DNA from 3 places in the Streptomyces sp. NBC_00989 genome. Region 2 is predicted to be linked to each of the others. Evidence: riboswitches for the same ligand, from Rfam matches in the RefSeq annotation. Region 2 holds a riboswitch; each other region holds the start of a gene.
The links. Region 2 has a riboswitch for thiamine pyrophosphate ahead of thiO (glycine oxidase ThiO). Riboswitches for the same ligand answer to the same signal wherever they lie in the genome.

Region 1 (4,063 bases), 2.4 Mb from region 2:
GATCGACGGGTACAGCCCGTGGATCAGGCCCGTGTTGTCGTCCGTGTTGCCGGTCAGCGCGGCCCAGCCGATGAACACCGAGCCCAGGACGCCGATCAGCACCAGCGACATCAGGGTGCCGAGCACCGCCACGGACGTACGGGCCGACAGGCCGTGGCACATGTAGAGGGCGATCAGCATGATGGCGCTCGATCCGACCACCGCCACGATCAGCGGGTTCGAGCCGTGCAGGATCGCGGGCAGGATGAAGAAGTTCAGGATCATGAAGCTGATGGCCAGCGCGACCAGCGCCATGACACCGCGCAGCCGGCCCACCACCACGACGGCCAGGGCGAAGATCCCGGCGAGCAGCGCCATCGGGAACTTACGGTTCACATCGGTGACGGAGTACTGCAGATCCCTGGGCGCGGAGGGCTCGTACGCGACCACGACCTTCTCGCCCTGATGCAACTGCCGTGACTGGTCGGGCTGCACGATCTCCGTGAACGTACGACCCTTGTCCTTGCCGGTGGAGACCGTGACCGTGGCCTTCTTGCAGGTGCCGGCGGCCTCCTGGGCGGCCGAGGAGCCCTCGGCGGTGGAGGTGTCGCCGGTCGAGCCCCCGCCCGAGGCGTTCACCGACGCGCAGCTCACGCTGACGACCTTGGTGACCGTCGCCTGCTGTGTCTGCCGGTCGAAGCCGACGCCGGTGCGCTTGTGCGACGGGGCGCCGCCGGGCCAGAGCACCACCATGCCGACCACGACCGCCACCGTGAACGGGATCAGGATCGCCGCGATGACCTTCCGCAGATGCCGGGAGACGGGGGCTGCGGGGCCATGGCTGTGGGAATGACCGTGCCCACCGCCCGCGCCGGAACCGTGTCCGCTGTCCCCACCCGGTCCGTGCCCGCCGTCCCCACCCGATCCGTGGTCGTGCCCGGAACCGGAACCGTGGTCGTGGCCGGATCCCTGGTCGTGGCCATGCGGCGGCCCGGTCGGCGGGAACGGGGGCTGCTGTGTCGTGGTCACCGCCCGATCATCGCAAGAACGCCGGGGGCCCACTGTTCAGCGCGCCACTTATGACGCTAGCGTGGAGGCACCTTTGCACACGCGGGAGCTCGGAGCACCGGGCTGAGAGGGCGCTGACCTTCGTCTCTGCGATGTTTCACGGGAAACGTCACCCGAATCGAGTGATGTTTCACATGAAACATCGGCTGACGGAAGCCGCTGCGTCGACCGCCGAACCTGTTACCGGGTAATGCCGGCGTAGGGAGTAGGTCTCATGACCAACAAGGACGCACGCACGCCTGCCTTCAGCCAGGACGAACAGCCCATTCCGGGCGAAGAGTCCGCACGGGCCGAGCTGTTCACACCGGCCCAGCAGTCCGCGGAGGCCGGGAAGTCCATCGGCTGGCACAAGGGGTACGTCGCGGGTTCGCGCCCCGATCTGCGGGTGCCGGTCCGTCAGGTGCACCTCACCAACGGGGAGTCGGTGACGCTGTACGACACCTCCGGCCCGTACACCGATCCGCTCGTCGACACCGACGTCCGCAGGGGGCTGGCGCCGCTGCGGGAGAACTGGATCATCGCGCGCGGCGACACCGAGCAGTACGCGGGCCGCCCGGTCCGCCCCGAGGACGACGGGATCAAGCACACCTCACCGCGCGGTGGCCTGCGCAACCTCGACGCGGTCTTCCCGGGGCGGCCGCGTCAGCCGCGGCGCGGACGGGAGGGCACGCCGGTCACGCAACTCGCCTATGCGCGACGGGGTGAGATCACGCCCGAGATGGAGTTCGTGGCCGTACGGGAGAACGTCGCACCCGAGGTGGTCCGCGAGGAGATCGCGGCCGGGCGGGCGGTGCTGCCGGCCAACGTCAACCATCCCGAGATCGAGCCGATGATCATCGGCAAGCGGTTCCTGGTGAAAGTCAACGCCAACATCGGCAATTCCGCGGTCACTTCCTCCATCGAGGAGGAGGTCGAGAAGATGACCTGGGCGACCCGCTGGGGTGCCGACACGGTCATGGACCTGTCCACCGGCCGCAACATCCACACCACCCGCGAGTGGGTGCTGCGCAACTCCCCCGTCCCCATCGGCACGGTGCCGCTCTATCAGGCGCTCGAAAAGGTCGACGGCCGCGCCGAGGAGCTGACCTGGGACATCTACAAGGACACGGTCGTCGAACAGGCCGAACAGGGCGTGGACTACATGACCGTCCACGCGGGCGTGCGACTGCCGTTCGTACCGCTGACGGCGAACCGCAAGACGGGCATCGTCTCGCGCGGCGGCTCGATCATGGCGGCCTGGTGCCTGGCGCACCACAAGGAATCGTTCCTGTACGAGAACTTCGAGGAGCTGTGCGAGATTCTCGCCGCTTACGACGTCACGTACTCGCTCGGCGACGGCCTGCGGCCGGGTTCGATCGCGGACGCCAACGACGCGGCGCAGTTCGCTGAGTTGAGGACGCTCGGGGAACTCAACACGATCGCGAAGCGTTTCAACGTACAGACCATGATCGAGGGCCCGGGACATGTCCCGATGCACAAGATCAAGGAGAACATCGACCTTCAGCAGGAGATCTGTGATGAAGCTCCGTTCTATACGCTCGGCCCGCTGACGACGGACGTCGCGCCGGCGTACGACCACATCACCTCCGGCATCGGTGCCGCGATGATCGCCTGGTGGGGCACGGCCATGCTCTGCTATGTCACGCCCAAGGAGCACTTGGGCCTGCCCAATCGTGACGACGTCAAGACCGGCGTCATCACCTACAAGATCGCCGCCCACGCAGCCGACCTCGCCAAGGGGCACCCCGGTGCGCAGGAATGGGACGACGCGCTGTCCGACGCCCGCTTCGAGTTCCGCTGGGAGGACCAGTTCAACCTGGCTCTCGACCCGGACACGGCACGGGAGTTCCACGACGAGACGCTTCCGGCGGAGCCGGCCAAGACGGCGCACTTCTGCTCGATGTGCGGGCCGAAGTTCTGCTCGATGAAGATCTCCCAGGACATCCGCCGTGAGCACGGTGGCACCAAGGCGGAGGTCGAGGAGGGCATGGCCCGGAAGTCGCAGGAGTTCGCTGCGGCGGGCAACCGGGTGTACCTGCCGATCGCCGACTGACGACAACCGTCTAGCTCTCTGGTGCACCTTCGGCAGGCCTGGCGCACAGGGCGTGGTCGATGAGGACCCCCGTCGCGTGGTTGAGGGCGGTCAGGTCTGGCGGCGCGGTGGTGGTCGTGATGGAGACGGTCACCGCCCGCCTGCCGTCCGCGGTCACTGCGGGGCGGGTGTTGGTGCCTGCGCCGTCGCCCTCGTGTGTGTAGTAGTAACCGCCGCAGGAGAGGGGGATCTCGCGGAGGCCGAGGCCGTAGGTTCCCTCGGGCATCTCGGCCACGTCCTCCGGGTCGTCGGTTCGTTCGACGGTCCGGCGCATCTCGCGCCACTCCTCGGCGGGGAGCAGCCGGCCGCCGACCAGGGCACGGAAGAAGGTGTTCAGGTCGGCGGAGGTGCTCACCACACCGGAGTCCGCGGTGTGCTGGAGGCTGTGGTCGGTGACGTCGAGGCGCTTGCCGTCGGCGGTCGTCAGGTAGGCGTTCACGTGCGGGTCGGGCAGGAACGGGTCGAGCCCGGGGATGGTGGTGTTCCGCAGGCCCAGCTTCGCGATCACCCGGTGTTCGACCAGGTCCCGCCAGCTCGCGCCGCCGGCCTTCTCCGCGATCATCCCGGCCAGCAGGTAGTTGGTGTTGGAGTACGCCCAGCGGGTGGGCCCGCCCGGCTGGGGCACGAACACCGGCCGGTGCTTCATCGCCACCGCGACCAGGTCGGCGGTGGGGGTGGCGTCGTAGCGGTTCTCGTCGAAGTGGTTGATCAGCGCGTCCTGGATCTCCGGGTCGTCGACGTAGTCGTACAGGCCGCTGGTCTGGCGGAGCAGGTCGCGGACGGTGATGCGGCTGCCGTCGTTGCCGTTGCCCGAGACGACCGACGGGAGCCAGCGTTCGACGGTGTCGTCGAGCGACAGGCGCTTCTCCGCGACGAGTTGCAGGACCACGGTCGCCACGAACGTCTTCGTCGTGCTCGCCACGC
Region 2 (4,063 bases):
CGTCAACACCGCCTCGCCCGCCGTGAAGCAGCCCGCGGTGTTGGGCAGCACCCGGATGCCGAGCCGTTCCAGGACGGACAGCACCGAGCCGTGCACGGAGGCGTCGACGCGCCGCATCGCGACCGTCGTCAGCTCCGTGCCGGAGGCCACCAGCGCACGTTCCAGGACGTCGAGGCTGGGCGCACCTCCGGTGCCCATGATCAGTCGGGACGTGAAGGACGTACCGCCGAGGAGGAAGGGGTCGTCGGCCATGGGTCAGCCTCCTTGGACGGCGGTGAGGACCTCGACGCGGTCTCCCTCGGAGAGGGACGTCGACGGCCACTCCGCGCGCGGGACGACGGTTTCGTTGAGGGCGGCGGCCACACCCGAGGGGGCCGGGGTGAGGGACCGTACGAGCACGTCGAGGCGCGTGCCGGGAGCGATCTCCTGGTGCTCGCCGTTGACGGAGATGTTCATGCGGGCTGCTCCACGAGTTCTGTACGGGCGAACCGCTTCGGGGTGAACGGGCGTGCCTCGTCCGGGAGTTCACCGGTACTGAGCGCGTGCGCCAGGGCGTCGCCGGTGACCGGGGTGAGCAGTACGCCGTTGCGGTAGTGCCCGGTGGCCAGCAGCAGGCCCGGCAGCGCGGTCGGGCCCAGCAGGGGTGCGTTGTCGGGGGAGCCGGGGCGCAGTCCGGCCCGGGTCTCGGTGAGCGGCAGTTCGGTGATCCCGGGGACCAACTCGTGGGCGTCGCGCAGCAGTTCGTAGACGCCGCCGGCCGTCACGGTCGTGTCCCAGCCGAGTTCCTCGCTGGTCGCGCCGACGACCAGCTCGCCGTTCGCGCGCGGCACCAGGTACACCTGGCTGCCGCGCACCACGGCCCGCACGGTGCGGTTCAGGAACGGCGCGTGGCGCTCCGGCACGGTCAGCCGCAGCATCTGCCCCTTCACGGGCCGTACGGGCGGCAGGACGTCGTCCGGGACGCCCTTCAGGCGCCCGCTGAGGCTGCCGGCGGCGAGCACCACCTGGCCCGCGCCCAGCACCTCGCCCTCGCGCGTGAGGACCCCCGTGGCGCGGTCCCGTTCGACCGTGAGCCGCTCGGCCCACGTCCGGTGGAGGACGACCCCGGCGCGCTCGCAGGCGGCCACCAGCGCGGCCGCCAGCCGCCGCGGGTCGACCTGGTGGTCCCCGTCGACCCTGAGCCCCCCGCGCACGCCCGGCGCGAGCATCGGCTCCAGGCGGCGGCACTCGCGCCCGGACAGCCACTCGGAGCGCAGGCCCGACTGGTGCTGAAGGGCGTGCAGTTCGCGCAGATGGGCGCGGTCGTCGGCGTCCAGGGCGACGGCGAGCGTGCCGCAGCGCCGGTAGCCGAGGTCGAGGCCGGTGAGGTCGGTCAGCTCGGCCGCGAAGTCCGGGTAGCGGTGCGCCGAGGCGAGGTTGAGGGCGAGCAGGGTCTGTTCGCCGTGGTGGAGTTCGGTGACGGCGGCCAGCATCCCGGCGGCCACCTGGGCGGCCCCGCCGCCCGGCTCGGGGTCCACCACGGCCGTGGCGAAGCCGCGTTGGGCCGCGCGCCAGGCCGTGACCAGGCCGATGATCCCGCCCCCGACGACGAGGACGTCTGAGTTGTGTGCAGGCATGGGCGTCCAGCCCCTCCCTTCGCCGGCATGACCCGGATCAGGTTCGTACGGTCGGAGGCCGCCAGCCTCCCTCTCAGCCCGGTGCGTCCGGACTCCCGCGAGTGCTTTACGTTGGCCACCCTAGCCCGTGCCTTGTGCGCCAGTAAGGGAGCCTCTGTCCATGGCCCGCTCGCTCGACGGTCTCGTCCTCGCCCCCGTCGCGGACCAGGCCCCAGGTCAGGTCGGCACCCGCACCCGGTTCGCGTACCACGAGAAGGACGGCGAGATCTGGGCCGAGTACGCGGGCGGCGACGTCGTACGGGGGTGTCTCGTCGGCACGCGCGCGGGGGACCGGCTCGACTTCCGGTACGTGCAGTTGAAGACGGACGGGACGACGTCCTCCGGGCACTGCGTGTCCGATGTGGTCGAGTTGCCCGACGGCCGTGTGCGCCTCGATGAGACCTGGGAATGGGAGTCCCAGGCGGGAAACGGGACCAGCACTGTGGAACAGGTCACCTGACGCGCCCGCTGACTGACAAATTGTCAGGTGTCTATGGTGATCGAGTGAGCGAGCAGACGCGGGAACAGGGCACGGCGGCAGGGCGGCGCGTGGTCGTCGTCGGCGCGGGCATGGCCGGGGTGCAGACCGCGGTCGCGCTGCGGGACCAGGGCTTCACCGGTACCGTCACCCTGATCGGCGCGGAACCCCATCAGCCGTACGACCGGCCCCCGCTGTCCAAGGCCGTCCTGCTCGGCAAGGCCGAGGGCTCCGCCTTCGACGTCGACTTCGAGGCGCTCGGCATCGAAGTGCAGCTGGGGCGCGAGGTGTTGGGCGTGCGCCCCGCCGACCACGAACTGGACACCGCCGAGGGCCCGGTGCCCTACGACGTCCTCGTCCTCGCCACCGGTGCCGAACCGATCCGGTTGCCGGGCGCCGACGGTGTCCCCGGGGTACATCTGCTGCGCACCCTGGACGACGCCGAGCGGCTGCGGCCGGTGCTCGCGCGGCAGCACGACATCGTGGTGGTCGGCGCGGGCTGGATCGGCGCGGAGTTCGCCACGGCCGCGCGCGAGGCGGGCTGCGCGGTGACCGTCGTAGAGGCTGCGGACCGGCCGCTCGCGGGTGCGCTGCCCGCCGAGGTGGCCGCGCCGATGGCCGCCTGGTACACCGCCGCCGGTGCTTCCCTTCGGACGCACGCACGCGTGGCGCACGTCGAACCCGGCGAGGTGGTCCTCGACGACGGCACCCGGCTGCCCGCGGGCGCCGTCGTGGTCGGCATCGGCGCCCGCCCCGCCACCGCCTGGTTGCAGGGCTCCGGCATCGAACTGGGCGCGCACCGCGAGGTCCTCGCCGACGACGGGCTGCGCACCTCGGTGCCGGACGTGTACGCGGTCGGCGACTGCGCCTCCTTCCCTTCGGGAAGGTACGGCGAGCGACTTCTGGTCCACCACTGGGACAACGCCCTCCAGGGTCCGCGCACGGTCGCCGCGAACATCGTGGGGGAGACCCCGGCGGTGTACGACCCGGTGCCGTACTTCTGGTCGGAGCAGTTCGGCCGCTTCGTCCAGTACGCCGGTCACCACGCGTCCGCCGACACCACCCTGTGGCGCGGCGACCCGGCCACCCCGGCCTGGAGCGTCTGCTGGCTGCGCGGGGACCGTCTGGTGGCCCTCCTGGCGGTCGGCCGCCCCCGTGACCTGGCCCAGGGCCGGCGTCTGATCGAGGCGGCCACGCCCCTGGATCCCAAGGTGCTGGCGGATGCTTCTGTGCCGATGAAGGCGGCTATCGCCTAGTTCGTCCCCCCGGGTCGGACCGGCCCGACTTCCGACTGTCAGTCCGGGATGGCACGCTGTTTACGTGACCGAGATTGACGCAAAGATCGATGCTCTCGTCCCCGCCTGGCTCACGCTGCCCGACATCGCAGAGGTGCTCGATGTCGAGGTGACACGCGTGCGGCAGCTGGTCAAGGACGGCCAAGTCATCGCCGTACGCCGTGGTGAGAACCGCGCGCTGCACGTCCCCGCCGCCTTCATCGACGGGGTCGAGCAGAAGGTCGTCAAGGGCCTCACGGGGACCCTGACGCTCCTGCGGGACGACGGCTTCTCCGACGAAGAGATGCTCGAGTGGCTCTTCACCCCCGACCCCAGCCTGCCCGGCACCCCCGCGCAGGCCCTGAGCGAGAATCGCGGCACGGAGGTGAAGCGCCGCGCCCAGGCGCTCGCCGTCTGACCCGCACGACCGACCGGTGCACGGGCCGCGGCGACGCGAGGGCCTGCCTGGAAGGGCCCTGCCCGCGGCCCGTGCGCGACACCACCACACGACAAGCAGGACAACGGGGGACACACGCATGCCCGACACCGCCGCAGCCGCCGCCCGCGCGGAACTCGCCGACGCCCGCGTCTACCTCTGCACGGACGCCCGCCGGAGCCAGGGCGACCTCGCGGAGTTCCTGGACGCGGTCCTGGCC
Region 3 (4,063 bases), 4.6 Mb from region 2:
TGGTCAGCGACACGGGCGCCTATGCCGTCGGCTGGCGCTTCGGCACGCACAAGCTCGCCCCGCGCATCAGCCCCGGAAAGACCCGCGAGGGCCTGTTCGGGGCGGTGTCCTTCGCGATGGTGGCGGGCGCGCTGTGCATGCAGTTCCTGATCGACGACGGCAGCTGGTGGCAGGGCCTCGTCCTGGGCCTCGCGGTCGCGGCCAGCGCCACGCTGGGCGACCTCGGCGAGTCCATGATCAAGCGCGACCTAGGCATCAAGGACATGGGCACGCTGCTGCCGGGTCACGGCGGCATCATGGACCGCTTGGACTCCCTGCTGCCGACCGCTCCGGTGGTGTGGCTGTTGCTGGTGCTGTTCGTCGGATCCGGCTGAAACAGGGTCCGACCTGCGGTTCTGTACGTGAGGGGCTCGTTGTCCACAGGGCGGCGAGTCCCTCTTCGTATGTCTGCGACACTGGTAGGGCCATGCCTAAGCCCGGAGAACTCACATTCGTCGCCCCCCGCGGAGCCCAGAAGCCGCCGCGGCACCTTGCCGATCTCACGCCCGCCGAGCGCAAGGAAGCCGTCGCCGCGATCGGGGAGAAGCCGTTTCGCGCCAAGCAGCTCTCGCAGCACTACTTCGCGCGGTTCGCGCACGACCCGGCGGAGTGGACCGACATCCCCGCCGGTTCGCGCGCCAAGCTGCAGGAAGCGCTGCTTCCTGAGCTGATGACCGTCGTACGGCATCTGTCGACCGACCAGGACACCACCCGCAAGACGTTGTGGCGGCTGTTCGACGGGACGCTCGTCGAGTCCGTGCTGATGCGGTACCCGGACCGGGTCACCATGTGCATCAGCTCGCAGGCGGGATGTGGCATGAACTGCCCGTTCTGCGCGACCGGACAGGCCGGACTCGACCGCAATCTGTCGACCGGCGAGATCGTGCACCAGATCGTCGACGGGATGCGCGCGCTGCGCGACGGCGAGATTCCCGGCGGGCCCGCGCGGCTCTCCAACATCGTCTTCATGGGCATGGGCGAGCCCCTCGCCAACTACAAGCGGGTCGTCCAGTCCATCCGTGCCCTCACCGACCCGGAGCCGGACGGCCTCGGGCTCTCGCAGCGTGGGATCACCGTCTCGACGGTCGGACTGGTCCCGGCCATCCACCGTTTCTCCGACGAGGGCTTCAAGTGCCGGCTCGCGATCTCGCTGCACGCGCCCGATGACGACCTGCGCGACACCCTGGTCCCCGTGAACACGCGGTGGAAGGTGCGCGAGGTCCTCGACGCCGGCTGGGAGTACGCGGCGAAGTCGGGACGCCGGCTGTCCATCGAGTACGCGCTGATCCGCGACATCAACGACCAGGCGTGGCGCGGCGACCGGCTCGGCCGCCTCCTCAAGGGCAAGCCCGTGCACGTCAACCTGATCCCGCTGAACCCGACGCCGGGCTCGAAGTGGACCGCCTCCCGGCCCGAGGACGAGAAGGCGTTCGTCGAGGCCATCGCGGCCCACGGGGTGCCGGTCACCGTCCGGGACACCCGTGGCCAGGAGATCGACGGAGCGTGCGGCCAGCTCGCCGCGACCGAGCGGTAGGCTGACCGGCGTAGGTACATCTTCATATTCCGACAGGGGAGCGCCACAGCGCTGAGAGTGCGGGATTGTCCGCAGACCCTCTGAACCTCGCCCAGGTCATTCTGGGTAGGAAGTTCGGTCACCACTCTTGCTGTTGCGCCCTGCCCACATCCCGTGGGCGGGGCCGCGTCTCTTCCTGGACACCCCAGGAGGAAAACAACCGTGCACACCAAGACCTTCATGGCCGCGGCCGTCGGCCTCGGCCTGCTCACGCTCTCCGCGTGCGGCTCGTCCGACAGCGGCAGCGGTGGCGACTCCAAGACCGTCACCCTCGTCAGCCACGACTCGTGGGCCGTCTCGAAGAGCGTCCTCAAGGACTTCGAGAAGCAGTCCGGCTACACCGTCAAGGTCCTCAAGGACGGCGACGCCGGCCAGGCCGTCAACAAGGCGATCCTGACCAAGGACAACCCCCAGGGCGACGTCTTCTTCGGCGTCGACAACACCCTGCTCTCCCGCGCGCTCGACAACGGCCTCTTCCAGTCCTACGACGCGAAGGGCTCCGGCCTCGTCAAGCCCGAGTACCGCGTCGACCAGGCCAAGCACCGGGTCACGCCCATCGACACCGGCGACATCTGCGTCAACTACGACAAGGCGTACTTCAGCAAGCACAAGCTGACCCCGCCGACGTCCTTCGCGGATCTGGTCAAGCCCGAGTACAAGAACCTCCTCGTCACCGAGAACGCGGCCACCTCATCGCCCGGCCTCGGCTTCCTGCTCGGCAGCGCCGCGCAGTACGGGGACGACGGCTGGCAGGGCTACTGGAAGAAGCTCAAGGCCAACGGCGTCAAGGTCGTCGACGGCTGGGAGCAGGCCTACGACCAGGAGTTCTCCGGTTCCGCCGGCGGCAAGAAGGCGGGCGGCGACCGGCCCCTCGTCGTCTCGTACGCCTCCTCGCCGCCCGCCGAGGTCATCTACGCCGACCCGAAGCCGACCACCGCGCCCACCGGGGTGTCGTACGGCACCTGCTTCCGGCAGACCGAGTACGCGGGGCTGCTCAGCAACGCCGAGAACACCAAGGGCGGCAAGGCGTTCCTCGACTTCCTGCTCACCAAGGAGTTCCAGCAGGACATGCCGCTCAACATGTTCGTCTACCCGGTGATCGAGGGCGCCCAGGTGCCGCAGGAGTTCGTGAAGTACGGCCGCCAGGCCTCGGACCCCGAGACCATGGCGCCCGCGAAGATCGCCGCCGACCGGGACCAGTGGGTCAAGTCGTGGACCTCGCTCGTACTGAAGTAGCCGAAGCGGCGGTTGAAGCAGCCCCGCGGCGGACCCGTCGGGGCAACGCGACACGGCTCGGCCTCATGGCCCTGCCCGTCGCGTTCTTCGCGGTGTTCTTCGCCTACCCCGTCGCCGCGATCGTCGCGCGCGGCCTCAAGGCCGACGGCGCCTGGCAGTTGGGCCGCATCTGGGACGTGCTCGCGCAGTCCGACATCCGGCACGTCCTGTGGTTCACCACCTGGCAGGCGCTCGCGTCCACCGCGCTCACGCTGATGGTCGCGCTCCCCGGCGCGTACGTCTTCGCGCGCTTCGACTTCCCGGGCCGGCACGTCCTGCGGGCCGTCGTGACGGTGCCCTTCGTGCTGCCCACGGTCGTCGTCGGTACGGCGTTCCTGGCGCTCGTCGGCCGGGGCGGACTCCTGGACGACCTGTGGGGCGTACGGCTGGACACGACCGTGTGGGCCATCCTGCTCGCGCACGTCTTCTTCAACTACGCGGTCGTCGTACGGACGGTGGGCGGCCTCTGGGCGCAGCTCGACCCGCGTCAGGAGGAGGCCGCGCGGATGCTCGGCGCCTCCCGGCTCCGGGCCTGGCGGAAGGTGACGCTGCCCGCGCTCGGGCCCGCCGTGGCCGCCGCCGCGCTGATGGTCTTCCTCTTCACCTTCACGTCCTTCGGCGTGGTCCAGATCCTCGGCGGCCCGACCTTCTCGACCCTCGAAGTGGAGATCTACCGTCAGACTTCGGAGGTCTTCGACCTGTCCACGGCGGCCGTGCTCACGATCGTCCAGTTCGTCGCGGTGGGCGCGATCCTCGCCGTCCACGCCTGGACGGTACGGCGACGGGAGAGCGCCCTACGGCTCGTGGACCCGTCGGTGACCGCACGGCGCCCGCGCGGGGCCGGGCAGTGGACCCTGCTGGCCGGAGTCGTCGCGTCCATCGCCGTCCTGCTTCTGCTGCCGCTCGCCGTGCTGGTCCAACGGTCGCTGGACTCACCGGACTTCGGGTACTACCGGGCGCTGACCCACGACGACGGCGGCACCTTCCTGGTCCCGCCGATCGCCGCGATCGGCAACTCGCTGGAGTACGCCGTCGCCGCCACCGCCATCGCCGTGGTGATCGGCGGACTCGCCGCCGCGGCGCTGACCCGGCGTGATGCCGGGCGGCTGGTGCGGGGCTTCGACGCGCTGCTGATGCTGCCGCTCGGGGTGTCCGCGGTGACGGTCGGCTTCGGGT

Region 1: another riboswitch for thiamine pyrophosphate. It lies ahead of thiC (phosphomethylpyrimidine synthase ThiC); the one in region 2 lies ahead of thiO (glycine oxidase ThiO).
Region 3: another riboswitch for thiamine pyrophosphate. It lies ahead of OG714_RS15875 (thiamine ABC transporter substrate binding subunit); the one in region 2 lies ahead of thiO (glycine oxidase ThiO).

What each region holds. Positions count from the first base shown of each region.
Region 1 is NZ_CP108728.1:5,921,944-5,926,006, forward strand. Features, by position in the region: gene OG714_RS26145 (YibE/F family protein) at 1-1,008, opposite strand, end outside; TPP riboswitch at 1,080-1,269, shown strand; gene thiC (phosphomethylpyrimidine synthase ThiC) at 1,262-3,100, shown strand; gene OG714_RS26155 (serine hydrolase domain-containing protein) at 3,111-4,063, opposite strand, start outside.
Region 2 is NZ_CP108728.1:8,297,339-8,301,401, forward strand. Features, by position in the region: gene OG714_RS37105 (thiazole synthase) at 1-252, opposite strand, end outside; gene thiS (sulfur carrier protein ThiS) at 256-456, opposite strand; gene thiO (glycine oxidase ThiO) at 453-1,616, opposite strand; TPP riboswitch at 1,614-1,725, opposite strand; gene OG714_RS37120 (hypothetical protein) at 1,777-2,115, shown strand; gene OG714_RS37125 (NAD(P)/FAD-dependent oxidoreductase) at 2,160-3,389, shown strand; gene OG714_RS37130 (Rv2175c family DNA-binding protein) at 3,454-3,825, shown strand; gene thiE (thiamine phosphate synthase) at 3,944-4,063, shown strand, end outside.
Region 3 is NZ_CP108728.1:3,724,431-3,728,493, reverse strand. Features, by position in the region: gene OG714_RS15885 (phosphatidate cytidylyltransferase) at 1-374, shown strand, start outside; gene rlmN (23S rRNA (adenine(2503)-C(2))-methyltransferase RlmN) at 467-1,573, shown strand; TPP riboswitch at 1,598-1,703, shown strand; gene OG714_RS15875 (thiamine ABC transporter substrate binding subunit) at 1,793-2,848, shown strand; gene OG714_RS15870 (ABC transporter permease) at 2,914-4,063, shown strand, end outside.